DNA from 2 places in the Curtobacterium aetherium genome. Region 2 is predicted to be linked to the other one. Evidence: riboswitches for the same ligand, from Rfam matches in the RefSeq annotation. Region 2 holds a riboswitch; the other holds the start of a gene.
The links. A riboswitch is a leader RNA that binds a small molecule or an ion and turns the genes downstream of it on or off. The one in region 2 is predicted to bind thiamine pyrophosphate.
Positions count from the first base shown of each region.

Region 1: it holds a riboswitch for thiamine pyrophosphate, as region 2 does, so the genes downstream of both, KM842_RS08535 (ECF transporter S component) here and thiM (hydroxyethylthiazole kinase) in region 2, are expected to answer to the same signal.

Region 1 covers NZ_CP076544.1:1,859,264-1,873,823, forward strand. The annotation lists gene KM842_RS08465 (P-loop NTPase family protein) at 1-66, opposite strand, end outside; gene KM842_RS08470 (acylneuraminate cytidylyltransferase family protein) at 221-1,105, shown strand; gene KM842_RS08475 (N-acetylneuraminate synthase family protein) at 1,102-1,980, shown strand; gene KM842_RS08480 (DUF6716 putative glycosyltransferase) at 1,977-3,482, shown strand; gene KM842_RS08485 (thioredoxin family protein) at 3,423-3,686, opposite strand; gene KM842_RS08490 (hypothetical protein) at 3,887-4,177, opposite strand; gene KM842_RS08495 (MarR family winged helix-turn-helix transcriptional regulator) at 4,306-4,740, shown strand; gene KM842_RS08500 (MFS transporter) at 4,737-5,978, shown strand; gene orn (oligoribonuclease) at 6,201-6,839, shown strand; tRNA gene KM842_RS08510 (tRNA-His) at 6,914-6,989, shown strand; gene KM842_RS08515 (metallopeptidase family protein) at 7,114-7,458, shown strand; gene KM842_RS08520 (nucleoside/nucleotide kinase family protein) at 7,482-8,072, opposite strand; gene KM842_RS08525 (energy-coupling factor transporter transmembrane component T family protein) at 8,065-8,871, opposite strand; gene KM842_RS08530 (ABC transporter ATP-binding protein) at 8,868-10,601, opposite strand; gene KM842_RS08535 (ECF transporter S component) at 10,598-11,245, opposite strand; TPP riboswitch at 11,240-11,350, opposite strand; gene KM842_RS08540 (hypothetical protein) at 11,417-11,746, opposite strand; gene glgX (glycogen debranching protein GlgX) at 11,970-14,312, shown strand; gene treY (malto-oligosyltrehalose synthase) at 14,309-14,560, shown strand, end outside.
Region 2 covers NZ_CP076544.1:1,502,822-1,517,381, forward strand. The annotation lists gene KM842_RS06880 (FecCD family ABC transporter permease) at 1-659, opposite strand, end outside; gene KM842_RS06885 (FecCD family ABC transporter permease) at 668-1,702, opposite strand; gene KM842_RS06890 (S1C family serine protease) at 1,880-3,403, shown strand; gene KM842_RS06895 (hypothetical protein) at 3,456-4,628, opposite strand; gene KM842_RS06900 (hypothetical protein) at 4,780-5,172, opposite strand; gene KM842_RS06905 (RNA-binding S4 domain-containing protein) at 5,217-5,579, shown strand; gene KM842_RS06910 (J domain-containing protein) at 5,609-6,553, opposite strand; gene KM842_RS06915 (phosphotransferase enzyme family protein) at 6,752-7,498, opposite strand; gene KM842_RS06920 (NUDIX domain-containing protein) at 7,718-8,665, opposite strand; TPP riboswitch at 8,733-8,829, shown strand; gene thiM (hydroxyethylthiazole kinase) at 8,818-9,684, shown strand; gene thiE (thiamine phosphate synthase) at 9,681-10,382, shown strand; gene thiD (bifunctional hydroxymethylpyrimidine kinase/phosphomethylpyrimidine kinase) at 10,379-11,929, shown strand; gene KM842_RS06940 (metallophosphoesterase family protein) at 12,025-12,561, opposite strand; gene KM842_RS06945 (MarR family winged helix-turn-helix transcriptional regulator) at 12,558-13,043, opposite strand; gene KM842_RS06950 (VOC family protein) at 13,309-13,767, opposite strand; gene KM842_RS06955 (GNAT family N-acetyltransferase) at 13,790-14,086, opposite strand; gene KM842_RS06960 (NADPH-dependent F420 reductase) at 14,080-14,560, shown strand, end outside.

The sequences.
Region 1 (14,560 bases), 360 kb from region 2:
GCCGGCGGTCCCGGCGACGAGGACCCGTCGCGGCGGTGGGTCGAGGACGGCGTCGGCTCCGAGCATCCCCCGACCCTAGGACCGAGGCGGGCCGTCCGCCAGCGGTCGACCACCAGCAGCCAGCGATCGCCGGCGCGTCCCGCCCTCCTTCCGGAACGGTTCGTCACCCGTCCCCCTGGCGTTCCCCTCGGCGTCACCGCGTCTCCCTACGGTTCCCCACATGAGCTCCTCCCCCCGTGTCGTCGCGGTGATCCCGGCGCGGTCGGGCTCGAAGGGCATCCCCGGCAAGAACCTGCGACAGGTCGCCGGTCGCTCGCTCGTCGCGCGGTCCATCGACGCCGCCCGCGCCGCCGAGACCATCGACGCGGTGGTCGTCAGCACCGACGGTGACGCGATCGCAGCCGAGGCGCTGTCCGTCGGCGCACGGATCGTCCGCCGACCCGAGGCGCTCGCCGGCGACGAGGCCTCGTCGGAGTCCGCGTTGCTGCACGCCCTCGACGTCCTGACGGACCCCGACACCGGTGACGCCGACACCGCCCCCGAGGTGCTCGTCTTCCTGCAGGCCACCTCCCCCTTCACCCGAGCGGACGAGCTCGACGCCGCCGTCGCCCGTGTCCTGGACGGCGGCGCCGACGCGGTCCTGGCCGCCGCACCGTCGCACGCGTTCATCTGGCGCGTCGCCGAGGACGGGTCGGCCGTCGCCGTCAACCACGACGCCGCCACGCGCCCCCGCCGCCAGGACCGAGCGCCCGAGTACCGCGAGACGGGGGCGTTCTACGTGGTCCGCGTCGCCGGCTTCCGGGAGGCACGCCACCGCTTCTTCGGCCGCGTCGAGTTGGCGGTCGTCCCGGCCCGCACCGCGGTGGACATCGACGACGCCGACGACCTCGCGCTCGCCGCCGCTCTGGCCCCCCTGGTCGAGGCCGACACAAGCGCGCAGGCGCCGACACAGGCACCGGCACCGGCACCGGCACCGGCACCGGCGCAGGCACCAACACAGACACAGACATCGACACCGGCACCGGGACGACCGCAACCAGCAGCCCCTTCCGACCCCCATCCCCACCCCGCGCGGGCGACCGCCGCGGAGAACGGAGCACCATGAGCGTCCGCATCGGCCTGTCCACCATCGGCGCGGGGAACCCCGCCTACCTCATCGGGGAGATCGGCCTCAACCACAACGGCGACGTCGAGATCGCCAAGCAGCTCATCGACGTCGCCGCCGACGCCGGCATGCAGGCCGTGAAGTTCCAGAAGCGCACGCCCGAGATCTCCACGCCCGAGCACATGAAGTCCATGCCGCGCAGCACCCCCTGGGGCGACATGACCTACCTCGACTACCGGTACCGCGTCGAGTTCGACCGCGACCAGTACATCGAGATCGGCGACCACGCGACCCTGCGCGGCCTCGACTGGTTCGCGTCGCCGTGGGACGAGCCGTCGGTCGCGTTCCTCGAGGACCTCAACGTCGTCGCCTACAAGATCGCCTCGGCGTCCGTGACGGACCTCGGCATGCTCGCCGCCGTCGCCGCGACCGGCAAGCCCGTCATCCTGTCCACGGGTATGTCGACGCTCGAGCAGATCGACCGGGCCGTCTCGACGCTGGGCACCGAGCGCCTCGTGCTGATGCACGCGACCTCGACGTACCCGCTCCCCCCGGAGGAGGCGAACCTCCGCATGATCGACACCCTCGCCACGCGCTACGCCTACGCGGGCGTCCCGGTCGGCTACTCGGGCCACGAGCCGGGCCTGCAGATCTCGCTCGCCGCGGTCGCCCTGGGTGCCACCGCGGTCGAGCGGCACATCACGCTGGACCGCACGATGTGGGGCTCGGACCACGCCGCCTCGCTCGAGCCGCACGGCCTGCGCACCCTGGTCCGCGACATCCGCATCATCGAGACCGCGATGGGCGACGGCGTGAAGCGCATCTTCCCCGGCGAGGAGGCGCCCCTCGCCAAGCTCCGCCGGGTGGGTGCGTGAGCACTGCGGAGCACGACCACGACGCGGTCGGTGACGGCCGGGAGGCACGGCACCCCTCCGGCGCCGCACCCCGCCGCCGCCGGGTGGTCGGTCTGGTCGACACCGACTCCTTCGCCAAGTGGGGCGCCCACCTGCTGTCGGCGGCCCCGCCGAACTGGTCACTCGAGCTGCGGACCGTGGCGACGCCACGGTCGGCGAGCCCGGCGCAGCTGCGGGCCGCGTTCCGTGACGTCGACGCCCGTCTGGGCCCGATCGACCTCGCCCCTCCCGAGCCCCAGAGCGTGGACGAGGTCGTGGCGCGCCTCCAGGCTGACCCGCCGGACGCCGTGCTGGTGTCCTGCATCGGCCCGGTGGCGGAGGTCCTCATCGACGTGATCAGCCGGGCCGTGCCCCGACGGCCGGTCCTGCTGAGCGGGCTGCCGGGCATCTCGTTCCCGGCGAAGTGGAAGGGCGTGTTCCTCCGCGCCCGCGCGGACCTGTTCGTGTTGCACAGCCACCGCGAGGTCCGGGAGTACACGGCCCTGGCGACGGCGGGCGGTGTGGAACCGGCGTTCGCCCTCGCGACCCTGCCGTTCGCCCGACCGGCCGTCACGACACGCAGCCCGGTGCCACGCGACGCCGTGGTCTTCGCCGCGCAGCCGAGCGTGCCGAAGGAGGAGGACGAGCGTCGCCGCGTGGTCGGGTGGCTCGCCGACACCGCACGCGCGCACCCGGAGTGGCGCGTGGTGGTGAAGACGCGCGCGGCCGCCGGTGAACACCAGACGCACCGCGAGACGTACCCGTACGCGGAACTGCTGCCGCCCGACGCCCCGTCGAACCTGGTGGTCGAGGCCGGGCCGATGTCGGTGCACCTCGACCGCGCGGTGGCGCTCGTGACGATCAGTTCGACGGCCGTCCTCGAGGCAGCCGCTCGCGGGGTGCCCGCCCTGACGCTGACCGACTTCGGCACGTCCCGGACGCTCATCAACGAGGTGTTCGTCGACAGCGGGCTGGAGGGCGACGCCGACGACCTGGTGCACGGGCGGTTCGGCACGGTCCGGCCCGAGTGGATGACGGACAACTACTTCCACCCGCCCGAGGACGACGACTGGAGCGACCGTGCGGAAGCGCTCATGGCGCTGCGGGACGCGGGGCTGACGGTCGACCGGCCCGCTGCCCGCCGCAGTCGTGGCGGCGTGCTCCGGCGGGCGTGGGAGCGGCGGAACGCGCTCGGCGACCTCGACCGGTCGGCGATCGGCCGCGTGGCGGTGCTCATCGGCACACCGATCCGAGCGGTGAAACGATCGCTCCGACGGCTGCGGCGGGCGCTGCGGTCGACGCCGGTGTCCGGCGCGCCCGGGTCAGGAGGACCGGGGTCGGGCGGACCGGGGTCTTGCGGGCCGGTGGCTGGCGTGCCCGGGTCGGCGGTGTCGGCGTCGGGTGGACCGGCCGTCAGGACCGTGTCAGTCGAGGGCCTTCGCGACCGCGACGAGGAACTGGTCGCGGGTCGGGACGCCCGCTGAGCGGAACACCTCGGTGCCGTCGTCGCGTCGCACCACCACGGTGGGGGTCGAACGGATGCCGAGCTCCTCGACCAGCTCGGGGACGCCAGCGACGTCGCGCTCGGTGACCTCGAGGCCCGGCACCAGTCGGGCGGCGTCACCGACCACGCGGCGTGCGGCGGCGCACGGGGCGCAGAACGCTGACGTCCAGAGATCGACCTGCATGTGGTCCTCCAACAGCGTCGGCCCGTCGAGCACTCCCGATCGGGCCGCACCCGACCGGCCGCCCGATGCGATCTCCGGACAGCGGTCTCCGGGCGGTGGCCCTCAGGCGGTGGCCCTCAGGCCGGCGGCATCCGGGCGGCGGCATCCGGACAGCGGACGACCCCCGGCCGTCGAGGACGGACGGGGGTCGTCGGGACCGGCTACTCGCGGTCGAACTCGCCGCTGCGGTCACCGCGGTCCTGCAGGTCGTCGACCGGGTCCGACTCGTCGGGCGCGAAGGTGTAGTCGACCGAGATCTGGTCGAGGACCTGGCGCGAGCCGGTCGACTTGTAGGTGAAGGCCGTCTGGAGGCCCTCGATGTCGGCGAAGACCGTCACCTCGTCGTCCAGCGCATCGCTCGTGGCGGTGCGGGTGTCGGTGGTGCCGTCGAACGGGCCGCCGTGGAAGATGGCGGTGAACTCGTCGCCCTCGTGGATGGTGATGTCGGTCATGCTCCCTTCCTACCAGTGGGAGGGGCAGCGCCGTCCAGCCCGTCGGGAGCGGAGACGGCGGCAGGCGACGTGACGGACGCGGGGCGACCCTCCTTGCCGAATCCATAGCATGGCTATACAGTTTCAGTATGGAACAAGCGCGGGAACAGACCATCGAGACGCTCCTCGTCTCCGTCAACCGGCTCATCCGGTCCGCGCTCCAGGCCACCGGCCACACCACGTCCACCGCCGTCTGGCGCACCCTCGGCATCCTCGAGGCCGACGAGTCCCTCCGACTCGGCGAACTCGCGAAGGCGTCGCGGGTGTCCCAGCCGACCATGACCCGCCTGGTCGCCGGCATGACCGCCGACGGACTCGTCTCGCGGACCGTCGACCCCGACGACTCGCGCGGCCAGCTCATCGAGATCACCGACGCCGGCCGCGAGCGACTCGTCTCGTGGCGCGCCGCACTCACCAGCACCGTCGGCCCCCTCTTCGAGGACCTGAGCGACGACGACTGGGACGTCCTGCACGAAGCATCGGCCCTCATCGCAGCGAGGACCAGAACGGAGACCACCGCGTGAACGCGCACGCACCCGCCGGGCAGTCCGGCTCCATCCTGAAGCAGTCGTCGGCGGTCTGGGCGATCGCCTTCGCCTGCGTCGTCGCCTTCATGGGCATCGGGCTCGTCGACCCGATCCTCCCCGCGATCGCCGAGTCCCTGCGGGCGACCCCCGCGCAGACCGAACTGCTGTTCACGAGCTACCTCGCCGTCACCGGCATCGCCATGTTCTTCACCAGCTGGGTGTCGAGCCGCATCGGCGCGAAGAAGACCCTGATGACCGGGCTCGCGCTCATCGTGCTGTTCTCGGTGCTCGCCGCCGTGTCGAACGACGTCTGGACGATCATCGGCTTCCGCGCCGGCTGGGGCCTCGGGAACGCGCTCTTCATCTCCACCGCACTCGCCACCATCGTCGGTGCAGCCTCGGGCGGCACCGCGTCGGCGATCATCCTGTACGAGGCAGCGCTCGGCCTCGGCATCGCGGTCGGTCCGCTCGTCGGCGGACTGCTCGGCTCCGTGAGCTGGCGCGGACCCTTCTTCGGCGTGACCACCCTGATGGCCGTCGCGTTCATCGCCATCCTCGTGCTGCTCAAGCCCGGGATGCTCGAGAAGCCGACCCCCACCAAGCTCTCCGCACCGTTCCGCGCGCTCGGCCGCCCCGCGCTGGCCGCCCTCGCCGCGACCGCGCTCTTCTACAACATCGGCTTCTTCGTGCTGCTCGCCTACACGCCGTTCCCGCTCGGCTTCGGGGCGCTCGGCATCGGGTTCACCTTCTTCGGCTGGGGTGTCGGCCTCGCGGTCACCTCCGTCTGGGTCGCGCCGATGCTCACCGCCCGGATGCGTCGGACGAGCGTGCTCAAGCTCGCACTGCCGCTCCTCGCACTCGACCTGTTCGCCGCTGCCGTCGTCGTCCGCTCCCCCGCGGGGCTCATCGTCTGCGTCGTCGTCGGCGGCCTCGTGCTCGGCGTGCTCAACACCGTGCTCACCGAGTCCGTCATGGAGGCCACCGACCTCCCGCGCTCCGTCGCGTCCAGCGCCTACTCGGCCGTCCGGTTCATCGGCGGCGCGATCGCCCCGCCCGTCGCCACCCTGCTCGCCGACGCGTACTCGCCGAGCGCGGCGTACGTGTTCGCCGGCGCCTCGGTGGCCGTCGCGTTCGTCGTCGTCGTGGCCACCACGAAGGTCCTGCGACGTGTCGACGACGGCGCCGAGCCGGAGCGGGTCGAGGCCGAGGCGATCTCGGCCGGCGAGATGGCGTAGCGGTGGCGCGGGCGGCGCCTCGCGGGGCGGTCGCGGTCGCTGTCGCGGTCGGGAGGCGCGGGGGCGTCGGTCGCGCCACGCACGTCGCGCACGTCGGTCACATCGCAGTCGTCGGTCGCGTCGCAGTCGTCGGTCGCGTCGCAGCCGTCGGTCGCGTCGTCGGTGCTGGCCGCCGCGTGCGGGGCGTCGGTCGCGTCGGTGGGCGGAAGTAGGATCGGGGACATGTCTGCAGCGAATGACCGCCTCGTCTGGATCGACTGTGAGATGACGGGCCTCGACGTCGCGGTCGACGAGCTCGTCGAGGTCGCGGTCGTCGTCACGGACTTCGACCTCAACCCGGTGCACCCGGGCTTCGACATCGTCATCAAGCCGGACCAGTCCGCGCTCGACAACATGAACGAGTTCGTGACGAAGATGCACACCACCTCGGGCCTGATCGAGGAGATCCCGAACGGGGTGTCCCTGGCCGATGCCGAGTACCAGGTGCTCGAGTACATCCTCGCCCACGTCCCCGCCGAGGGCACCGCTCCCCTGGCCGGCAACACCATCGGGACCGACCGGGCCTTCCTGGCGAAGTACATGCCCCGCATCGACGCCCACCTGCACTACCGGAGCGTCGACGTGTCGAGCATCAAGGAGCTCTGCCGCCGCTGGTTCCCGCGCGTGTACTTCAACTCGCCCGAGAAGCACGGCGGGCACCGCGCCCTCGCCGACATCCTCGAGTCGATCCGTGAGCTCGAGTACTACCGCCGCGCCGGGTTCACGCCCGAGCCGGGGCCCGCGAGCGACGACGTGAAGGCCGTCGCCGCCGAGGTCGTGGCGAAGTGGGAGTCACGTCTGGCCCCGCAGCCCGCCGAGTAGGATCGGGTGGTCCAAGCGGGGGCTCGGATGTACTACAATCGAGTGGTTGCTCCGGCTCGCCGGACCGACACATGGTGGGTATAGCTCAGCTGGTAGAGCGCCTGGTTGTGGTCCAGGAGGTCGCGGGTTCAAGCCCCGTTACTCACCCCAGTCTCCACGAAGGCCCTCGTCCGACGGACGGGGGCCTTCGGCGTTCCCCCGTGCGCCGCCGTCCACGATGCCGACGCCGCTGGCCAGGGATCGCACGGGCAGGCGTGTCACGATCGGACCCGTGATGGAGATGGCAGCCGAGGACTTCGAGCAACTCGTGACCGACGAGCTCGACCGGCTCCCCGACGACATGGTGGACGGTCTCGAGAACGTCGTCTTCGTCGTCGAGGACGAGCCCGAGGACGGGTCGGACCTGTTCGGCATCTACGACGGCGTCGCCCAGACCGAACGCGGGCAGTACGGGTTCGGCGAACTGCCCGACCGCATCGTCGTCTACCGGAAGCAGCACCTGGCGGAGTGCGACACGCTCGAGGAGCTCGCCGACGAAGTGCACACCACGCTCGTGCACGAGATCGGGCACTTCTACGGGATCGACGACGAGCGACTGCACGAGCTCGGCTGGGCGTAGCGCTCGGCCCGGATGCGGCAGGTCTACGACCGCAGGACCACGTCCGCGAGTGACGCCGGGTCCTCGGCCGCGATGAAGGCGTCCTCCTGCCGGGCCCACCGCTCCCACTGCCGCGCGAAGGTCTCACCGTCCCGGTCGATGGCCCGGCGCCGACGTTCCCGGTCGTCGGCCGTCATCCACACCCGCAGCGACCCGAGGGCCGCCGATGCGCGGGAGAGCGCACCGCACCCCTCGACGACGATCGGCGACGCCGGGTCGACGGACACCCAGCCCGCCGGCTCCGACGCCGTCCAGTCCCACCGCCGGTAGCCCGACGGGGCGCCGAGGACCTCGTGCACGACGGCGTCCGCCGCGGCGCGGAGGCCGTCCCACCCCGGGTACACGTCGTCCAGGTGCACGAGCGTCGCGTCGAGCTCGGCCGCGAGGGCGTTCCCGAGCGTCGTCTTGCCGGTTCCCGACCGTCCGTCGACGAGCACGACGAGGCGGTCGTGCCCCGCAGCTGATGCGGCCGATCGCGCGCGGGCGGCGAGGGCCGTGACGGAGGTGGGGCGGGCCTCCCGTCCGGTGCCCGCGGCGTTCCCCTCCGGACCCGTCGTGGACGCGCCGTCAGGCACGCCAGGTCCCCGCCAGGACGGCCGCGGCGACGGCGACCACGCCGATCCCGACGAGCACGGCGAGCATCGCCCACTCCGGGCCCGCGAACCGCACCGGCCGCGCCCACGTCCGCGGACCGGGGGCGCCGAACCCGCGCGACTCCATCGCGACCGCGAGCGTCGTCGCCCGTCGGAGGGCGACGACGAGCAGGCCGAACGCCATCGACACGCCACGGCGGAGGCGTCCGCGGTCGGCGACCCCTCGGGCGCGTCGGGCCATCGCGAGCTGCCGCCAGTCGTCGCCGAGGAGCGTCATCATCCGGATCGCCGCGAGGGCGCCGAGCACGAACCGGGCGGGCAACCGGAGCACCTGCGCGAGCCCGTCGGCGAGGTCCGTCACGTCCGTCCGGACGAACAGCACGATGCCCGGGATGCCGACCGCGAGCACGCGGAGCATCGTCGCGAGCGCCAGCTGCAACGACCCGTCCGTGACGTGCGCGAACAGGAAATCGAACCACACACGGCCGGACGCCTGCCCGTAGAGCGCGATGCTGAGACCCGTCAGCGGGACGGCGACCAGGACCGGCGAGGTCCGCAGCAGCAGGGTGCGGACCGGGATGCGGAGCAGCGGTAGCAGGGCGAGTTCGAGCAGCAGGGCCACGGTCGCGGACACGAGGTCCAGGCTGAGCACCAGGACGATGCCGAGCGCGATGACCCCGAGGAGCGCGGCGACCGGCTGGACGCCGTCGATGCCGCGGCGGGGTCGGACGGGAGGCTCGGCTCCGGCCCGACCGACCGCGTCCGTCGTCGGGGCGGTCACCGTGGCTCCCCCGCCGGCGCCGGCGCCGGTGCCGGCGTCGGAGCCGGAGCTGCGGCCGGCGTCGGAGTCGGGTCGGGCGTGGGGCGCTCGACGCGCGTGGCGCCGTCAACGGCGAGGACGACCTCGTCGGCGTCGAGCGCGCGGACGAGGTCCTGGTCGTGTGTGATGACGACGAGCGCGGTGCCGTCGTCGGCGAGGGCGCCGAGTCGCTCGACGACGGCGCCCCACGTCGCGCGGTCCTGCCCGGAGGTCGGCTCGTCGAGCACGAGGACGGGCGGCCGCGCGGCGATCACCGCGCCGATCGCCAGCCGGCGCTGCTCACCGCCGGAGAGCGTGAACGGGTTGGCGTCGGCGAGGTGGTCGAGGGCGAAGGCGTCGAGGACCTCGGTGACGCGTGCGGCGACGTCGTCCTCGGGGAACCCGAGTGCGGTCGGCCCGGCGGCGATCTCCTCGCGGACGGACCGGGCGATGAACTGGTGCTCCGGGTCCTGGAAGACGGTGCCGATGCGGGCCGCGAGCTCGCGACTCGACCAGCCGAGCGGGGCGGTGCCGAGCGCCCCGGCCAGCGTCGGTGTGGCCTCGAGGACCCCGCCGCCGGGACGGAGCAGTCCGGCCAGGGTGAGCCCCAGCGTGCTCTTGCCGACCCCGTTCGGTCCGGTGACCGCGAGGACGCGACCGCTCTGCACGTCGAGGTCGATGCCGTGGCCGACGGAACGGTGCCGGCCCCGAGAGGTCGCGAGACCCCGGGCGTGGAGCAGGGCCGTGTCGGGTGCACCCTCGGCGGCGGTCTGCTCGGGCGGACGGGAAGCGGGCTGACGGGGAGCGGTCGGGCCGGGAGCGGTCGGGCGATGGAGGGCGGGTCCGCTGCCAGCTGCTCCGCTGGGGGCGGGTCCGCTGCCGGCTGCTCCGCTGGGGGCGGGTCCGCTGTCGGCGGCTCCCCGGCGGGCGGTTCCCCGGCCGGGTGCCGCTCCGGGCAGCCAGACGCCGCCGCGGGCGAGGGCGTCCCCGTGCTGGGCGAGGACGTCGGTCGGCGTCCCGTCGGCGACGACGCCGCCCCCGGGCTCGAGGAGCACGAGACGGTCGACCAGGTCCAACCAGGTGCCGATGCGGTGCTCCACGACGAGGAGCGTCGCACCCGTGTCGTCGAGCAGTGCCCGGACGGCGTCGTGCACCTGGGACACGCCGTCGGGGTCGAGGTTCGCGCACGGTTCGTCGAGGACGAGCGCCCCCGGACGCATCGCCAGCACCCCGGCGAGGGCGAGCCGCTGCCGCTGGCCGCCCGACAGTCGGGAGGTGGAACGGTCGAGCGGCAGGTCGAGCCCGACCACGTCGAGCGCGTGCTGCACCCGCGGCCAGATCTCCGCTCGCGGGACGCCGGTGTTCTCGCACCCGAAGGCCACGTCGTCCCCGAGGCGTGACATGACGGTGTGCGCCTCGGGGTCCTGCATGACGAGGCCGACCCGGCCGCGGACGGTGCGCGGTTCGGCTTCGTCGACGAGGACCGTGCCCTCGACCGCCGCCGCGGTGTCGTCCGCGTCGTCCGGGTCGTCGGCGAGCACCCCGGCGGCGGCCCGCAGCAGGGTCGACTTGCCGGCGCCCGAGGGACCGACGACCGCGACCCGCTCCCCGGGGCCGACGACGAGGTCGACCCCGCGGACGGCCCAGGCGTGCCGCTCCGGGTAGCGCCAGCCCCAGCCGGAGAAGGCGATCCGTGCGGGGACGGTCGTCACGCTGCGGAGGCTCGTGGCCGGCGCCCCTGCTCCCGTCCGGCCGCGAACGACGAGAGGACACCGGTGCGGGCGAGTGCGCGGACGAGCAGCCACGACCCGAGGCCGGAGATGACGACCCCCGAGACGATCGCGCAGATGACGTAGACGACCTGGAAGGAGGCGGTCGCGCCGGCGTAGTACCGGAAGGCGTCGTTCAGGCCGAGTGCGAGCCCGGTGGCAGCGCCGGCGAGCATGACGACCGGCAGACGCCAGACGCTGTACAGGAAGATCGCGAAGACGATCTCAGCGCCGATGCCCTGGACGAGCCCGGACAACAGAGTGCCCCAGCCCCACTGGGTGCCGAGCATGGCCTCGACCGACGCGGCGACGATCTCGCCGAACAGTGCGGCACCCGGCTTGCGGACGACGATCGCGACGAGCGGCCCGGCGAGCAGCCAGACCCCGCCGACCAGGGCCTGCGACCCGGGCAGGACGAGACCGAGCCCCGCGCCGATCGGCTCGTAGGCGAAGTCCCAGAGCTTGAAGACGACGCCGACCGCGACGGCGAGGACCGCGGCGACGACGATGTCGACGACGCGCCAGCGCAGTGAGCGCTTGGCGGTGGGCCGTCCGGTGGGCGTGACGATGGGTGTGCCAGTGGACATCGCGATGACTCCTCCCTGCGCCGGCATGATCCGGATCAGGTTCGACGGTCGGAGCGCGGTTCGCTCCCTCTCAGCCCGCTCTGGCGGACTCCCGTGTGTGTCCCAGCAGTGTACCCACCGGACCGTAGGCGCGTGGTCACGTGACCACGGGCCTCCGTCCCGGTCAGGCGGTCACTTCTTGAGCGCGCGCACCAGCTTGACGAGCACCTTGCCGCCGACCCAGATGACCGGGATGCTGACGGTGAGGAGCGCGATGAGGTTCGGCTCGAACGCGAGGTCCTGCCCCGGGCGGCGGACGTACGCGCCGACCGGCAGCGAGACGGCACCGCCGCCACCGCCGCCCGCGCCGTCCTCGTCGGCGTCGGAGCCGCCGCCGAAGCCGTACCAGTTGACGGACACGGGGATCAGGGTGCTGTCCCCGACGTCCACCGGGTCGCCGTAGTTCGAGGCGACGCCGACGGGCCGCACCTTGTCTGCGATCTGCGTGACGATGTTGGTCATGGCGGCGACGCTACTCCGCGCGGACTGGCCGTCGGGCCGCTCGTGACGATCTGTGGAGAAGGGCCGACCCGTCGCGCCCGTGGTCCGCCCTGTGGAGGAACGGTCCCGCCTCCGTCGCGTCCGCCTGTGGAGCACGCGCTCCCTCCACAGGGCGCGCCAGCGGCGCGGACATCACAGGGGTCCGCCGATACGTTGGCCCAGTTCACCCCTTCTGGAGGCACGTTTGCACACCTGGCCCGGCAACCCCTACCCGCTCGGCGCGACCTACGACGGCAGCGGCACCAACTTCGCCGTGTTCAGCGAGGTCGCCGAAGGGGTCGAGCTCTGCCTGTTCGACGCCGACGGCACCGAGGAGCGCGTCCGCCTCGTCGAGGTCGACGCGCACGTCTGGCACGCGTACCTGCCGACCGTCGGCCCGGGGCAGGAGTACGGGTTCCGCGTGCACGCGCCGTACGACCCGGCCAACGGGCTGCGCTCGAACCCCGCCAAGCTGCTGCTCGACCCGTACGCCAAGGCGACCAGCGGTGACATCGACTGGGACCAGTCCCTGTTCTCGTACACGTTCGGCGACCCGGACTCGACCAACGACGAGGACTCCGCGTCCCACATGGTCAAGGGCGTCGTGATCAACCCGTTCTTCGACTGGCAGGGCGACCGGGCTCCCCGCATCCCCTACGGCGAGACCGTCATCTACGAAGCCCACGTGAAGGGCCTCACCGAGACGCACCCCGACGTGCCCGAGGAGCAGCGCGGCACCTACGCCGGCGTCGCGCACCCGGCCGTCATCGAGCACCTGAAGCGACTCGGCGTGACCACGCTCGAGCTCATGCCGGTGCACCAGTTCGTGAACGACTCGACCCTGCAGGACAAGGGGCTGTCGAACTACTGGGGCTACAACACGATCGGCTTCTTCGCGCCGCACGCGCACTACTCGTCGTCCGGCGACGGCGGGCAGCAGGTGCAGGAGTTCAAGACGATGGTGCGGGAGCTGCACCGGGCCGGCATCGAGGTCGTCATCGACGTGGTCTACAACCACACCGCGGAGGGCAACCACCTCGGCCCGACGCTGTCGTTCCGCGGCATCGACAACGCCGCCTACTACCGCCTGATGGACGACGACAAGCGGTACTACATGGACGTCACGGGCACCGGGAACTCGCTCAACGTCGGCCACCCGCACTCGCTGCAGCTCATCATGGACTCGCTCCGCTACTGGGTGACCGAGATGCACGTCGACGGCTTCCGCTTCGACCTCGCCGCCGCCCTGGCCCGCGAGTTCTACGAGGTCGACCGTCTGTCGGCGTTCTTCGAACTCGTGCAACAGGACCCGATCGTGTCGCAGGTGAAGCTCATCGCCGAGCCGTGGGACGTCGGCCCCGGCGGGTACCAGGTCGGCAACTTCCCCCCGCAGTGGTCGGAGTGGAACGGCAAGTACCGCGACACCGTGCGCGACTTCTGGCGGGGCGAGCCCTCGACCCTCGGCGAGTTCGCCTCACGCATCTCCGGGTCGGCCGACCTCTACGAGCACGACGGCCGCACGCCCAAGGCGAGCATCAACTTCATCACCGCCCACGACGGCTTCACGCTCCACGACCTCGTCGCCTACAACGAGAAGCACAACGACGCCAACGGCGAGGACAACAACGACGGCGAGAGCCACAATCGCTCGTGGAACTCCGGCGTCGAGGGCCCGACGGACGACCCCGAGGTCACCGCGCTCCGGCTGCAGCGTCGACGGAACTTCCTTGCCACGCTGCTGCTCAGCCAGGGCGTGCCGATGATCGCGCACGGTGACGAGCTCGGCCGCACGCAGCAGGGCAACAACAACGTCTACGCGCAGGACTCCGAGCTCAGCTGGATCGACTGGGCCACCGCCGACGACGAGCTCATCCAGTTCACCGCCGACGTCGTCAAGCTCCGCCACGACCACCCGACCTTCCGCCGGACCCGGTACTTCAACGGTCGTCCGGTCCGCCGTGGCGAGGGCGAACCGCTGCCCGACGTCGTGTGGCTGACCCCCGCGGGTGACGCCATGCAGCCCGAGGAGTGGGACTCCGGGTTCGGCAAGAGCGTCGGCATGTACCTGAACGGCGAGGGCATCCGCGGCCGTGACGCCCGTGGGGAGCGCGTCACCGACGTGGCCTTCCTGACGTACTTCAACGCGCACGACGGCGTCGTCACCTTCACGCTGCCGCCCGAGGAGTACTCCCCGGGTTGGACGGTGCGCATCGACACCGCCGAGCCCGGCGCTCGCGAAGAGGTGCTCGAGGCCGGTGAGCCGCTCGACGTGCCCGCGCGGTCGATGATCGTCCTGCGCGCCGAGCCGGAGCACGAGATCCAGCGGACGCCGGTCGACACGGCGCAGCAGGGCGAGCCCGAGCACCCGGCGGCGACCCCCGCCAACCCGGCCGCCTCCGCGGCGCCGAGCGCTGCCGGGACGGCCGGTGCCGCCGGCGTCCCGGCAGCCGCCTCCTCCGCCTCCGCGGCTGAGCCCACGACCGACGCTGCACCCGTCAGCGACGCACCCGACCCCACCGAGACCGACACCCCTGGGAGTGCCGCATGACCCGCCGCCACCCGACCTCGACCTACCGTCTGCAGGTCACGGCCGACTTCGACCTCAGCGCCGCCCGTGACGTCGTGGACTACGTCCGCGACCTCGGCGCCGACTGGATCTACCTCTCCCCCGTCCTCCAGGCCGAGCCCGGCTCCGGACACGGGTACGACGTCGTCGACCACACGCACGTCGACACCGAGCGGGGTGGGGACGACGCACTCCGTGCCCTCGCCGACGCCGCGCACGCGGTCGGGCTC
Region 2 (14,560 bases):
TGCACGAGCGCGAGCGCCATGAGCACGACGAACCCGACGAGGAGCGCACCGACGACGGTGCGGTCGACGGCGTTGAGGCTGCCGGAGAGCCAGAGGAGCGCGGTGCCCGCCTGCTGCAGGCTGCCGCTCGTGAGCAGCCAGCCGGTGACGCTGAGGGACATCGCGCCGACGCCCACGCCGACCAGGACCACGCGGTTGCCGGTGATCCCCCGCCGCCAGGCGAGCGCCGCGATGAGCACCGCGACCGCGACGGCACCGACGAGCACCACGCCGAAGAGCAGCACCCCGGACGCACCGAACAGGACGATCGCGACCAGTCCCGAGGCGCTCGCCCCGGCGGTGATGCCGATGATGTCCGGGCTCGCGATCGGGTTCCGGACGACGGTCTGCACGACGGCCCCGGCCGCTCCCAGGCTCGCGCCGACGAGGACGGCCGCCAGGACCCGCGGCCCGCGGAGCTGCCCGAGCACGAAGTCCGAGACCGTGTCGCCGTGGCCGACGAGGGCGCCGAGGACCTGCACCGGCGAGAGCGGGATGTCGCCGACGCCGAGTCCGACGAGCACGAGCACGAGCAGGGCGACGAGGGCGCCGACGAGCACGAGGAGCTCGCGCCGGAGCGTCCCCGGTCGCCGCGGTGCCGTGTCGGGCCGGCTCGCCACGGTGCGGCTCACAGTCCCCGCACCACCCGGGAGCGGACGAGCGCGATGAACACGGGCGCGCCGATGAGGGCCGTCACGATGCCCACCTGCAGCTCCCCCGGGTACGCGACGACGCGGCCGACGACGTCGGCGACGAGCAGGAGCGCCGGAGCGACCAGGGCGGACAGGAGGATCGTCCAGCGGTGGTCAGGTCCGCTCAGTCGGCGGACGGCGTGCGGGACGGCGAGGCCGACGAAGGCGATCGGCCCGGCCGCGGCGACCGCGGACCCCGCGAGGAGCACGGTGACGACGGCACCGACCGCGCGGACGAGCACCACCCGCTGCCCGAGCGAGGCCGCGAGTTCGTCGCCGAGCGCGAGGGTGTTCAGGGAGCGCCCGAGCCCGACCGCGATCACCAGCCCGACGACGACCGGCGCCACGATGACCCCGGCGGTGCCGAGGTCCCCGCCGGCGAGCGCGCCGACCTGCCAGAAGCGCAACTGGTCGAGCAGGCTCGCGTTTGTGACGAGCACCGCGGTGGTCACCGACCCGAGGGCCGCCGCGGTCACCGCCCCGGACAGGGCCAGGCCCACCGGGGTGAGGCCGCCGCGGGCGACGGCGGCGATGCCGTAGACGAGCAGGGCGGCGAGCGCGGCCCCGACGAACGCGAAGGGCAGGTAGGCGGCGGTCCCGCTGACACCGAGGACCGCGATCCCCACCACGACGGCGAGTGCGGCGCCGGCGTTGACGCCGAGGATGCTCGGGTCGGCGAGCGGGTTCCGGGTGACGCCCTGCATCACGGCACCGGCGACCCCGAGGGCGGCGCCGGAAAGGAGCCCGACCACGGTCCGCGGCAGGCGATTGCCGAGCACGATGAGTCCGACCTCGTCGTCCCGGCCCGGGTGCGTCAGGGTGTCGAGCACCACTGCGAGCGAGATGGGGCGCGATCCGACGGCGATGCTCAGGGCGCAGGCGACGACGAGGACGACCACGGCGAGGACGACGGCCAGCACCAGCCGGGGTACGGGGGCGGGCGCGGGACGCGCGACGGTTCGGGAACGCATGGGCAGTGAGGCGAGCCTAATCCCTCGTCGTCCGAGCGGCCGGACGTGCACTGTCGGCCAGTGCCTAGCGACTGCACGGCGTCGGCAGGGCTCGTTCATCGGGTCGTCATTGGTTCGGGGTCTGGAGTGGTCCCCATCGCCGGCCGACCGGGCCGCGACGAACGACCGGAGAGCAGCATGAACGAGACCCCGAACCCCGCCGCGGACGACGAGCGTCGCGAGCAGGCGCCCGCGGACGCCCACGAGCACACCGCGCAGCAGCAGCAGTGGGGCGTCGCCTGGGAGCCGGCGCACGTCCATCCCCGGACCCTCCGCTCCGCGTACGCCTTCGACGGGTCCGGCCCGTACCTCTTCGCCCCCGACGGCTCCGGTCCGTACCTGCTCGGCAGCGCCCCGCTCGGCACCGCGTCCGGAGTCCCGTCGGCTGACCGGGGGCCGGGCGTCGGCGGGTACGCGGGGGCTCCCGCGGGCTGGACCGGAGCCTTCGGGTCCGCCCCGGGGACCCGTCGCCGCCCCCGCCGCCTGGGCCTCGTGATCGGGTCGGGCGTCGCCGCGCTCGCGGTCCTCGGCGCGGCCGGTGGCACCGCACTCGGGCTGTCCTCCGTGCACACCACCACGACGTCCAGCCAGACCCAGGGCAGCACGAGCGACGGCAGCACCGGCAGCGGCAGCACCGGGGACGGCAGCGGCATCGGCGGGTTCACCGTCCCCGGGCAGGGCGGCGCGGGCGGCAGCACCGGCACCGGCACCGGCACGGGCACGGGCTCCTCGCAGTCGGCGGCGACCGCGGCGACGACGGCCCAGAAGAAGGGCACCGTCACCATCGACACGGTCATCGGGTACGACGACGCCCAGCGTGCGGCCGGCACCGGCATGGTCCTGACCTCCGACGGCACGGTCCTCACGAACAACCACGTCATCCAGGGCGCGACCTCGATCGAGGTCACCGACGAGACGACCGGCGAGCAGTACACCGCCGACGTCGTGGGGGCCGACGCGACGAACGACGTGGCCGTCCTCAAGCTCCGCGGTGCGTCCGGCCTGTCGACGGTCGCGCTCGACGACGACGGGGGCGCCCGCACGGGTGACACCGTCACGGACGTCGGCAACGCCGAGGGCACGGGCGACCTGGTCGCCGCCGAGGGCACCGTGACCGCCACCGACCAGGACATCCAGGTGCAGAGCGAGTCCGGCACCGGCACGGAGTCGCTCTCCGGGCTCATCGAGGTCGCCGCGCAGATCGTCTCCGGCGACTCGGGCGGTCCGGTGCTCGACAGCGAGGGCGAGGTGGTCGGCATGGCCACCGCCGCGTCCTCGGGGTCGGCGGACGTCACCGGCTACGCGATCCCGATCAGCACGGCGAAGGCGATCGCCGACAAGATCCTGGACGGTGAGTCCTCGGACACCATCACGATCGGCCTGCCCGCGTTCCTGGGCGTCCAGGTGAGCAGCGCCGCGACCGGCACCACCGCGGGGGTCCCGATCGCGGGAACCGTCGAGGGGTCCGGGGCCGCGAGCGCCGGACTCGCCGCGGGCGACACCGTGACGAGCATCGACGGCGCCGCGGTGACGAGCTCCTCGCAGCTGACCGAGGCGATCACCCGCCACGCCGTCGGCGACCGGGTGACGGTCGGCTACACCACGGCCGACGGCACGGCGAAGACGGTCACCGTGACCCTCACCGCCGGTCCGGCCGCCTGACCCGGCCGAGGCCGACGCCCCGCCCGCGCGGACACCCGCGCGGGCGTCGTCGTCACCCCAGGACGGCGCGGACGACCGACCGGTGCACGTTCGCCGAGGCCTCGGCCGTGAAGGCGGTCGCCCCGCCCTCGGTCCGTCCGACCCGTGCGAAGCCGATCCCCTCGGCCGAGACGACCACGACGGGCCGGGTCCGTCCCGGGCGCACGAGCGCCGAGACCGTCCACGGTGCCGCCCAGAACGCGGCGAGCCGCGGGTCCGCCTCCGCCAGCGCGGTCGGCAGGTCGGGCGCGGACTCCCCACCCGCCAGGCGCCGGTCGAGCAGGTCGGCGGACAGCGCCGGTGTGCGGAACGGCCAGGTCCACGTCGGACGCACCCCGAGCCTCCCGGCCAGCAGACCGACGACACGGTCGGCGGAGACCGCGGCGACCACCGACCGGCCGTCCGCCCCGGTGTCCACGACGGTCCCCGCCCAGGCCTGGAGGCGCGTCACGCGCCCGTCGTCGTCGTGCTGGTCCAGCGTGGTCGGCTGCACCCCCTCGGCCCACGGCGCGATGACGGCGGCGGTCTCCGGCGGGACGGTGCCGAAGCGCCCGACCAGGTCGGCGGCGACGAGCTCGCGGCCGCCGTCGGTGCGGAGGAGGGCCGGGTTCCAGCGCTTCCCCGCGAGGTTCTGCAGGGTGGCGACGGCCTCGGCGCCGAGCGAGGGCCCGGTGAGCGTCGACCCGGCGAGCAGGACCGGCAGCGCCTCGAGTGTCCGCGACTCGGTCGCGGTGACCCGGTCGAGGGACCGCACGGAGTCGAGCACCGCGAACACCACGTCGTCGGTGGCCGTCATCCGGGCCAGCGGCCGCTCCACGGTGACGTCGACACGGTGCCGACCGGTGACGAACACGAGGTGCGCTCCCGCGACGTCGCCGTCCTCGTCCGGGCGCACGTACTCCACCAGGCGGGCCGGGGCCGCAGCGGTGGTCCAGACGTCGCAGCCGGTGAGGAGCAGCCCGTCGACCGAGCCGGGCAGCCGCTCGAGCAGCGACGCGTTCTCGTCACCGACGGAGCGGTCGCTCGGGCGGGACCGGACGGTGAGGACGACGTCGTCCCCGCGCACCCGGAGGTCGGCGCCCGGGGTGTCCTCGGCGCGCCAGCTCGACGGACGGGTGAACCGGACACGGGCGGTGCGGTCCTCGGTGGTCCCGGCAGCGGCGGCGGGTGGGTCGGGGACGGCCATGCTGCGAGGCTACGTGCGCGCGGGCGGTGGTCGGTCGGCGGCTCGCCGGGCGCCCGGGATCGGCAGGACGGGGACCGGCCGCCCGGGGATCGGCCGGACGCGTGTCGGGCGTCGGCCGGGGCGCCTGTCGGGCGTCGGCCGGGGCGCGTCCTCAGCGGCGACGGGGCGGGGGTGGTGGGACGGGCTTGGCGGCGACGACGTCCGCCAGGCGCACGGTGACCGGTCCGCGGCGGGTCGCGACCGTCACGGTGTCCGTGGTTCGGGCCTCCAGGTCGCCGAGCGCGTCCAGCGCACCGTCGCCGTCCCCGTCCAGGGCGCGGACGACCACCCGGTCGCCGAGCGTGGCGGCGGCGAGCACCGCGAGTCCGCGGGCGCGGGCGATCGCCGCCTGCGTCGGCACGGCCGGTCGCACCGGCGCAGCCGACTCCCCTGGTGCTGCGGGCTGCGCTGCCGCTGCGGGCGGCTCCGACGCTGCCGACTCCGGGGCGGCGTCGGCGTCGGCGTCGGCGTCAGCGTCGGCGTCGGCGTCGGGGGTACGGGTCACGCCTCCCGAGGGTACGGGGCAGCACGCCCGTCTAGGGTGGCGGGATGGACAAGGCCCGGGTGGACAGCTGGATCTGGGCGGTCCGGATCACCAAGACCCGGTCCGCCGCGACGACAGCGTGCAAGGCCGGGCACGTCCGCGTGAACGGCGAGCGGGCAAAGCCGTCGCAGCCCGTCGGTCCCGGTGACGAGGTCCGCGTGCGGCAGTCCGGCTTCGACCGGATCGTCGTCGTGAAGAGCATCATCCTCAAGCGCGTCGGGGCGACCGAGGCCGCGAAGCACCTCGAGGACCGGACGCCCCCGCGCCTCCCCCGCGAGGAGGCCGGCTTCGTCCCGATCCGCGAGCGTGGCGCGGGACGTCCGAGCAAGCGGGAGCGTCGCGACCTCGAGAAGCTCCGCGGCTACTGACCCGACCGTGACGGCCCCGGCAGCCCGGGTCAGACGAAGCGGACGGTCTGCTGCAGGCGGTCCCGGATCGCGAACACGTCGACCGAGCCCTCGGGTGACCAGGAGCCGGACAGCACCTGCCCGAGTGCACCGCGTCGGACGATGAAGGCCGTCGGCTTCCTCGGCGTGCCGATGAGCTCGGCGTCCTCGTCGACGGCGGAGTCCGGCACGACGAGCAGCCGTCCCGTGAAGCGCACCCGCGTCTGCTTCTGCACGGCACGGGCGGCGCGGACGAGTTCCTTGACGGGACGTTCGCCCGGCGCGAGGGTCTCGCCGACGACCTCGCCGTGCTCCACGTGCACCGGACCGCCCCAGTCGATGGACTCGACCGCCCACAGCCCGGTCGTGGTGAGGACGGCGTGGTCGAGCTTGCCCTCGGCACCGGCGTCGAGGTCGTGCCACACGGTCACCCCGATGCCCATGTCCGCGATGATCGCCGCGGTCGCTTCCTCGGCCAGCGCCTCGCCGAGCAGCCGCCGGACGTGCCGGGGTGCCGAGCGGACGAGGACGGGGTCGTAGGGGTCCTCGACGGGGTCGCCGAGTCCGACCCACTCGCGTTCCGCGGCGAGGAAGACCTCGCGGGACCGGCCGCCCGGGTGGCCGTGGGAGCGGGCACGGGGGCGGGAGTCGCGCCGGGCCGTCGGGGGCGCGTAGTCGTCGCGGCCGGACCCGGACCGCCAGGCGGCGGAGCCGGTCGGGGCGGACGACGACGACCCGGGTCGGGCGGCTCCCGTGTCGTAGGCGCGGCGGGCGGCGGGCGTCCCGATGCGTTCCCAGGCGAGCTGCACGCGGCGGAAGCGCTGGGCGTCACCGCCGAGGTCGGGGTGGCTCTCGCGGGCGGCACGGCGGTAGGCGCGGCGGAGGGTCTCGTCGTCGGCGGTCGCGGGGACGCCGAGGACCTCGTACGGGGTGGCGTCGGCCGGGCTGTCGGTCATGGCCGGGTGAACGCTACCGGATGCCGGGTCCACACCCGCCGCGAGCGCGCTGGACGCCCGCTGGGCAGCGGCAGCGCCGGGTGCGTCCCCGTGCCCGGGTCCACGCCGGGGTCCGGCCGCCGGGACCGGCGCTCGGGTCCGGCGCCCGGTTCCGACGCCCGGTTCCGACGCCCGGGTCCGGCGCCCGGGTCCGGACGGTCAGCGGAGGGCGGTGGCGATGTCCTCGGCGTGCTGCTCGATCCAGCCGACGTCCGCCCGGTACAGGTCGGCGTGCCCGTGCGCCAGGTCGCTGACGAACTTGGGGTTGCCAGCCGCGGCCTCGGTCTCGATCGTCGTCACGAGCGCGACGAGCCCGGCCGTGATCGTGTCGACGAGGACCGCACGGGACCGGTCGTCGAGACCGTACGCGCGGCAGAACTCGGCGGCGCGGGCGAGCCGGTCGTCGAGCGACGGCACGGGTGCGCCCTCGTCGGTGCCGGTCGTGAACGGTGCGAACCGGTACACGGCGCTGGCGACGTCCCAGACGCGCGGCCCCGGGTGGGCGGTGTCGAAGTCGATGACCCCGACGGCGGCGATGCCGTCGTAGACCACGTTGTACGGGGCGAAGTCGCCGTGCACGATCGTCTCGGTCGGCACCCGGACGGCCTGTGACCAGACGTCGACGGTGTCGTCGCGCGGGAAGCTCGTGGCCGCGTCGTGCATCTGACGGAGCAGGCGGGCGGTCGTGACGAGGGCGGCCTCGCTTGCGACGTCCTCGGTCCAGGGGTACTCCCCCGCGACACCGGGGACGAAGGTCACGGTCTCGAGCGCGTCCCCGAGGGCGATCGGCGCCGGGGCCGCGACGAACCCCTGCTCGTGCAGGTGCGTCAGCAACCGGTGCACCGTGGGGGTCCACGGTCCGGCCGGGCGGTGCACCCGGTCGTCGGCCTTGGTGATCCGTTCCATGGGGAACCTCCTGAACGTCATCGTCGACGTGAGCGCCACTGTAGCGCCGACACCCCACGCCGCGCCGGAGGTGCCGTCGGCCGTCCGGTGCGCGCGCCGGCGGCCGTCCGGTCTGCGCGCTCCCGACCGTGCGGTGCGCTCCGCAGACCGTCGGGTGTGTTCCGCCGACCGCCGTGCAGTGCGCACGCGGACCGTGGCACCGGCGCTCGGTGTGCCGTGTCAGTCGGGCAGGAGCTCCCGGAGCCAGGACGGGCCACGCACCTGGGCGCCGACCGCGGTCACGCGCTCGCGCAGCCCGCGATCAGCCGTCACGACGACGACCGGCCCGTCACCCGCGGCCACGGCGGCACCCGCCGCCTCGACGATCGCGTCGTCGCCGGAGCCGGCTGCGTGCGCAACGGTGACGGCGGGGGTTCCCGGCCGCGCGTCGGCGGCGACCGGTCCCACGGTGGCGCTGCGGGCCTCCCCCTCGAGCACGACGGTCCACCGAGGCCACCAGGCGGCCGACGGCAGGTCGAGCGCGTCCGCCGGGACGCCGGCGGCGGCGAGCGCCGTCGCCTGGGCGACGAGGCGCGAGGCGGCGCCGGCGCGGTCCTTCCACCACCCGTCGGGGACGCTGCCGACGACGTTCGCGGCGTCGACGACCACGTGCGGGGTGCGGTCGAGGGTGGCGCGGAGCGCGGGCCACGAGTCGCCGAACCCCGGGTGCAGGGGCAGGGTCTCGACGTCGGCCACGGGGACCCAGGACAGGGCGAGGCTCTCCCGGTCGGCGACGACGGGTTCGAACGGTCGGGAGGCGCGCCCCACGACGGTCGTGTAGGTCCAGAACCCGAGGTCGAGCACGGCGGTGTGGCGGAGGTCGACGCCGTCCTCGGGGACCCCGGCCTCCTCGGCGGACTCGCGGAGGGCGGCCGTCACGGGGTCCTCGTGCTGGTGTCGGGCACCGCCGGGGATGCCCCAGGTCCCGCCGTGGTGACTCCACTCGACGCGGTGCTGCAGGAGGACGCGGCCGTGCCCGTCGTCGATGAGGAGCCCGGCGGCGCCGAAGCGGCCCCACGCCTTGGTGCCGTCGTCGCCGTACGCCCAGGCGTCGCCCGGGTCGCGGGGTCCGGCAGGGGGTCCGGGTGGCGGTCCCGGCGGGGTCGCGGTCCGTCGTTCGTCGTCCACGGTCCCACCCTTCCACAAACGTCCTGCCGGTGGCCCTGGACGGCGGCGTGGATGCGTGTACGGTGTCGTCCGAGACACGGGGTGCCGCATCCGAGCGGCTGAGATCACACCCGTCGAACCTGCTCGAGCTCGTACTCGCGAAGGGATCGTCCATGGAGAACGCCGCGCCCACCACCGACTGGGCCGACCGCACCGCCGACCTGCTGGAGGCCGTCCGCACCCGGGCGCCGCTGGTGCAGTGCATCACCAACACGGTGGTGCAGAACGTCACCGCGAACGTGCTGCTCGCACTCGGGGCGTCGGCCGCGATGGTCGACGTGCCGACCGAGGCGGGGCCGTTCGCCGGCGTCGCCGACGGGCTGCTCGTGAACACCGGTACCCCGCACGCCGAGCCGCTGGCCGCGTCGCTCGAGGCCGCCGCCGCCGCGGTCGTCGCCGGCACGCCGTGGGTCCTGGACCCGGTGGCGGTCGGGTCGCTGCCGGTGCGGACGGCGCTGGCGCGGGACCTGCTGGCGCTGCGCCCGACGGTGCTGCGCGGGAACGCGTCCGAGGTCCTCGCGGTCCTCGGCGCCTCGGCGGGTGGTCGGGGCGTGGACAGCACGGTCGGCACCGAGGACGCGCGGGACGCCGCCGTGGCCGCGGTCCGGGCCGACGCGGTGGCCGCCGTCGCGGTGTCGGGAGCGGTCGACCTGCTCGTCGCGCCGGACGGTGCGGTCCGGGTGGCGAACGGGACGGGTCTGCTCACCCGGATCACGGGTGGCGGGTGCGCCCTGGGTGCGGTGGTCGCCGCCTTCGCGGCGGTGGCACCCGGTCGTCCGCTCGACGCGGCGGTCGCCGCGACGGCGGTGCACACGATCGCGGCGGAGCTGGCCGCGCGGGACGCCGGTGGGCCGGGGACGTTCCAGCCGCTGTTCCTGGACCGGCTCGCGTCGCTGACGCCGGAGGACGTCGTCCGGGAGGCCCGGATCACCACCGACACGGCGGCTGCGGCGGGCACGACGGGCGGGGCCGCGTCGTGACGACGGCGCCGTCCACGTGGGACGCGGTCGACCGCCCGGCAGCGACGGCGCTCGGCGTCTACCTGGTCACCGACACCGCACAGGCCGAGCGGCACGGGCACGGGGTGCTCGGCGTCGTCCGGGCGGCGGTCGCGGCCGGGGTCCGGATCGTGCAGGTGCGGGACAAGACCGCCTCGGCACGGGACCTGCTCGCGCTGACGGCGGCCGTCGCGGACGCCGTCGGCGACCGGGCGCTGGTGGTCGTCGACGACCGGCTCGACGTCGCCCTGGCCGCCCGGTCCGCCGGGCACCGGATCGCCGGCGTGCACCTGGGCCAGTCGGACGTCCCGGCGAGCGCCGCCCGTGCGCTGCTCGGCCCAGACGCGCACGTCGGGTTGACGGCGAACACCACCCGGCACCTGGTCGAGGTCGCCGCCATGCCGCGCGGCACCGTCGACCTGCTCGGGGTGGGGGTGGTGCACCCCACGTCGACGAAGCCGGACCACCCGCCGGCGCTCGGGGTCGCGGGCTTCGGGCGGCTCGCGGCGACGACGAGCGTGCCGTGCGTGGGGATCGGCGGGGTCGGCCTGGACGACGTCGGACCGCTGCGGCAGGCGGGGGCCGCCGGGGTGGCGATCGTGTCGGGCATCTGCGCGGCACCGGACCCGGGTGCCGCGGCGGCGGCGTACGTCGCGGCCTGGGACGGAGCGGGACGGTGACCGGGCCGACGACGACGGCGTCGGGCGCGGCTGCAGGAGCGGCAACGGCGCCGGCGGTGCTGCAGGTGCTGCAGGTGCCGCGGGTGCTCAGCATCGCGGGCACGGACCCGACCGGCGGCGCGGGCGTCCAGGCGGACCTCAAGGCGATCGCCGCGCAGGACGGCTACGGCATGGCGGTGGTCACGGCCCTCGTCGCGCAGAACACCCGCGGCGTCCGGTCCGTGCACGTCCCCGACGCGGCCTTCCTCCGCGAGCAGCTCGACGCGGTGTCCGACGACGTGACGATCGACGCCGTGAAGACCGGCATGCTCGGCACCGCCGAGGTCGTCCGCGTGGTCGTCGACTGGCTGCGGGAGCACCGGCCCGAACGGGTCGTCGTCGACCCCGTGATGGTGGCGACCAGCGGCGACCGGCTGCTCGACGCCGACGGCGGGGCCGCGATGGTCGACCTCGTCGCCCTGGCGGACCTCGTCACCCCGAACCGCGACGAACTGCGGGTGCTCGCCGAGCTGGCCGGCTCCTCCGCGACCGACCCGCTCGACGCCGCCCGGGCCGTCGCGCGGCACTTCGACGTCCGCGTCCTGGCGAAGGGCGGCCACGACGGCGGTCCGACCTCGGACGACGCCCTCGTTGCCCCGGACGGGAGCGTCCGCGTGTTCACCGGCCCCCGGATCCCCACCGGGAACACCCACGGCACCGGCTGCTCCCTGTCGAGTGCGATCGCGACCCTCGTGGCCCGGCACGGCGACTGGGAGCTCGCCGTCGGTGCGGCGAAGACCTGGCTGACCGCGGCCCTGCGGGGAGCGGACGCCCTCGAGGTCGGGCAGGGCCAGGGACCCGTCGACCACAACGCCGCCGTCCGTGCAGCGCTCCCGACACCCCGGCTCACCGACCTGTGGTGGGACGACGCGACCGAGGTCCTCGAGGAGACCCTGGCGTGCTCGTTCCTGCGCGGACTCGCCGACGGCACCCTCGACCCCGAGGTGTTCGCCGGGTACCTCGCGCAGGACGTGCACTACCTCCGCGCGTACGAGCAGCACCTCGCCGCCGTCGCTGCCGGGTCACCGGGCGACGCGGCCGCGTTCTGGACCACCGCGAGCGAAGGCTGCGCCGCCGAGGCCCGCGACCTGCACCACCGCCGGCTCGCCGGGTCGCACGCCGACGACCCCGTGCACCCGGTCTGCGCCGGGTACCTCGCGCACCTGGCCGCCGCGGCCCGGGAGCACACCGCGACGGGCGACGTGTCCGTGCTCACCGCCGCCGTGCTGCCCTGCTTCCGCGTCTACGCGTGGGTCGGGGACCGGCTGGGCACCGCTCCGGTCGGGCACCCGTTCGCGGACTGGATCACGGCGTACGGGGACCCGGGGTTCGCGGCCTCGAGCGCGCGGGCGACGGAGCTCGTGGAGGAGCTGGCGCGGCGGGCCGACCCCGGGCTGCGGGGACGGATGGCACGCGCCTTCCGGGAGTCGGTCGCGCAGGAGCTCGCGTTCTTCCGGATGCCGGAGGCGTTCGCGACGGAGCCGGAGGACCGACCGACGGCGGTCTGACGGCGGTGGGGCGCGCCTCCCGGCCAGGAAGGCCCCCGGTCAGGCCGGGGCCCTCCGGTCAGACCAGGCCCCTCGGTCTGGCCGGGGCGCGCTCGTCAGGCCGGGGTGGAGGGGACGACGCGCACGTCGTCGGCACCCGGCGCGCGCCGGACGAGGGACACCCGGAGGTCGGCGCCGTCCAGCGTGCACCGCATCCAGGTGTGGTCCGGCTGTCGGCGTCGGTCCGTCGGCGAGCCGGGGTTGAGCAGCCGCATGCCGTTCGCCGCGGTCGAGTCCCACGGGATGTGCGAGTGACCGAAGACGAGCACGTCGACGTCCGGGTGGTCGAGCACCGCACGCCGTTCCCGACCCGTGGCCGCACCGGTCTCGTGGACGACCGCGAAGCGCAGGTCCTCGACGCGGCGGGTGGCGACGAGCGGGAGGCGGTCCTCGAACCCGTGGTCGTTGTTGCCCCGCACGGCCAGCAGGTCCCGCGACCGCTCCTGCAGGAGGTCCACCGTGGCCAGGTCCACCCAGTCGCCGGCGTGCACCACGAGGTCGGCGGACGTGATGTCTGCCCACAGCTCGGGCGGCAGGTCCTTCGCCCGCTTGGGCAGGTGCGTGTCGGACAGGAGGACGAGCGAGGTGGTCACGGCTCGGTCGGCTCCGTCGGCCGGCTCGGCATCGGCAGGTCGGCCTCGTCGGCGGCGCCGAGTCGTTCGAGCATGCCGGCGAGGAGCGCGACGTCGTCGTCGGACCAGTCGACGAGCCGCTCCACCAGCGCGTCACGGTGCAGCTGCACCGAGCGGGCGAGGGTGCGGCGGCCGGCGTCGGTGGCCTCGAGGGGCTTCGCGTTGCCCGTGCCGCCGTCGACCGTGCGGACGAGGCCCGCGGCGAGCAGACCCGACAGCTGCCGGGAGATCGTCGACCGGTTCAACCGCAGGTAGCGGGCGATGTCGATGGCCATGCACCCCGGGTGCTGCACCACGAAGTCCACGAGCGACTGGTCGACGACGCTGAGGACGTCGTCGGTGCCGCGCGCCCGGACGCTCGCGCGCCGCGTGATGCGGGAGAGCTCGGTGTACGCCCGTCCGATGTCCGCTTCGCGGATGCCGGGGCCCCTCGGGTCGGCCATGCTGTTCCCGTCTGTCGTCCGGCCGGTCGGCCGGTGTCGCTGTCGTCCGGTGGTCCGCCGGTGTCGGTCGCCCTCGGACCGGAGCGTGGTGCTCCGTCGGCGGTCTCCCACGGCCCCGCCGTGCGTCCCCGCCGCCGGCGGTCCTGCCCACGATAACGCCGGGTCCCCCGGAACGGGGACCGGCCGCCGACCGGGACCGGCGGGACGGGGTCACCCGGGCCTCCGAGCTGCCCGGTGTGGACCGGCGGCGGACCGTCGGTGCTGGTCAGGCCGCGGCAGCTGCCCGCAGCGCCCCGATGTCGAGCTTCACCATGTCCTGCATGGCGCGGAACACCCGTTCGGCCGCCGTCGCGTCGCCGCCGGCCGCCAGGAGTTCGCCCATCACCGCCGGCGTCACCTGCCACGACAGGCCCCAGCGGTCCACGAGCCAGCCGCACGCGACGGGGTGCCCGCCCTCGGCGACGAGCGCGTCCCAGACCCGGTCGAGCTCCTCCTGCGAGTCCACGTCGACCTGCAACGAGCAGGCGTCCGTGAAGGGGTGCCCCGGTCCGCCGTTCATCGCGCGGTACGGCTGCCCGAGCAGCGTGAACTCCACGACCAGGACGGACCCGTCGGGACCGCGGCCGACACCGTCGATGCGCGAGTCCGGGAACAGTTCGGTGTAGTACTCGGCCGCGTGCTGGGCCTGGTCGTCGAACCAGAGGAACGGGACGATGCGGGGCATGGTGGTGCCTCTCGGTCGGAGGTCAGTCCGCGACGCCGCGGCTGAGCAGGTCTGCCTTGTCGGGGTGCCCGTCGAACCACTGGCTGACGAACCAGCACATCGGCACGATGCGCTTCGTGGACGTCGTCTCGACGTCGCTGACGGCGTGCTCCACGAGTTCCCCGGCGTACCCGTGGCCTCGGTGGGCGGGGACCGTGTAGGTGTGCGGGAAGGCGATCGCGTCACCGTTGACGCGGTAGTCGAGCACGCTCACCAGGGTTCCGTCGACGTACATGGCGTACCGGTCGCGGTCGACCTCGTTGCGGAACTCGTGTGTCATGGCGCCATCCTGCACCGCTCGCCGACGGACGGTCACGCCACGCGGGCCGGACGGTCGACCACGCCGAGGAATGGCCACGGCACGCCGGTGTTGCACCCTGCATGACAACCATCGGAATCATCGGCGCAGGCAACATCGGATCCCAGCTCGCACGCCTCGCGGTGCAGCACGGCCACCAGGTCGTCATCGCGAACTCGCGCGGCCCGGAGACGCTGACGGACCTCGTGGCGGAACTCGGCGAGCACGCCACCGCCGGTACGCGGGAGGACGCCGCCACCCAGGGCGACATCGTCGTCGTCACCGTGCCGCTCGGTGCGATCGAGACGATCCCCGTCGAGCCGCTCGTCGGCAAGGTCGTCATCGACACCGACAACTACTACCCCGAGCGCGACGGGCACATCGCCGCCCTCGACCACGAGACGACCACCACCGCGGAGATGCTGCAGGACCACCTGGTGGGCGCGAAGGTCGTCA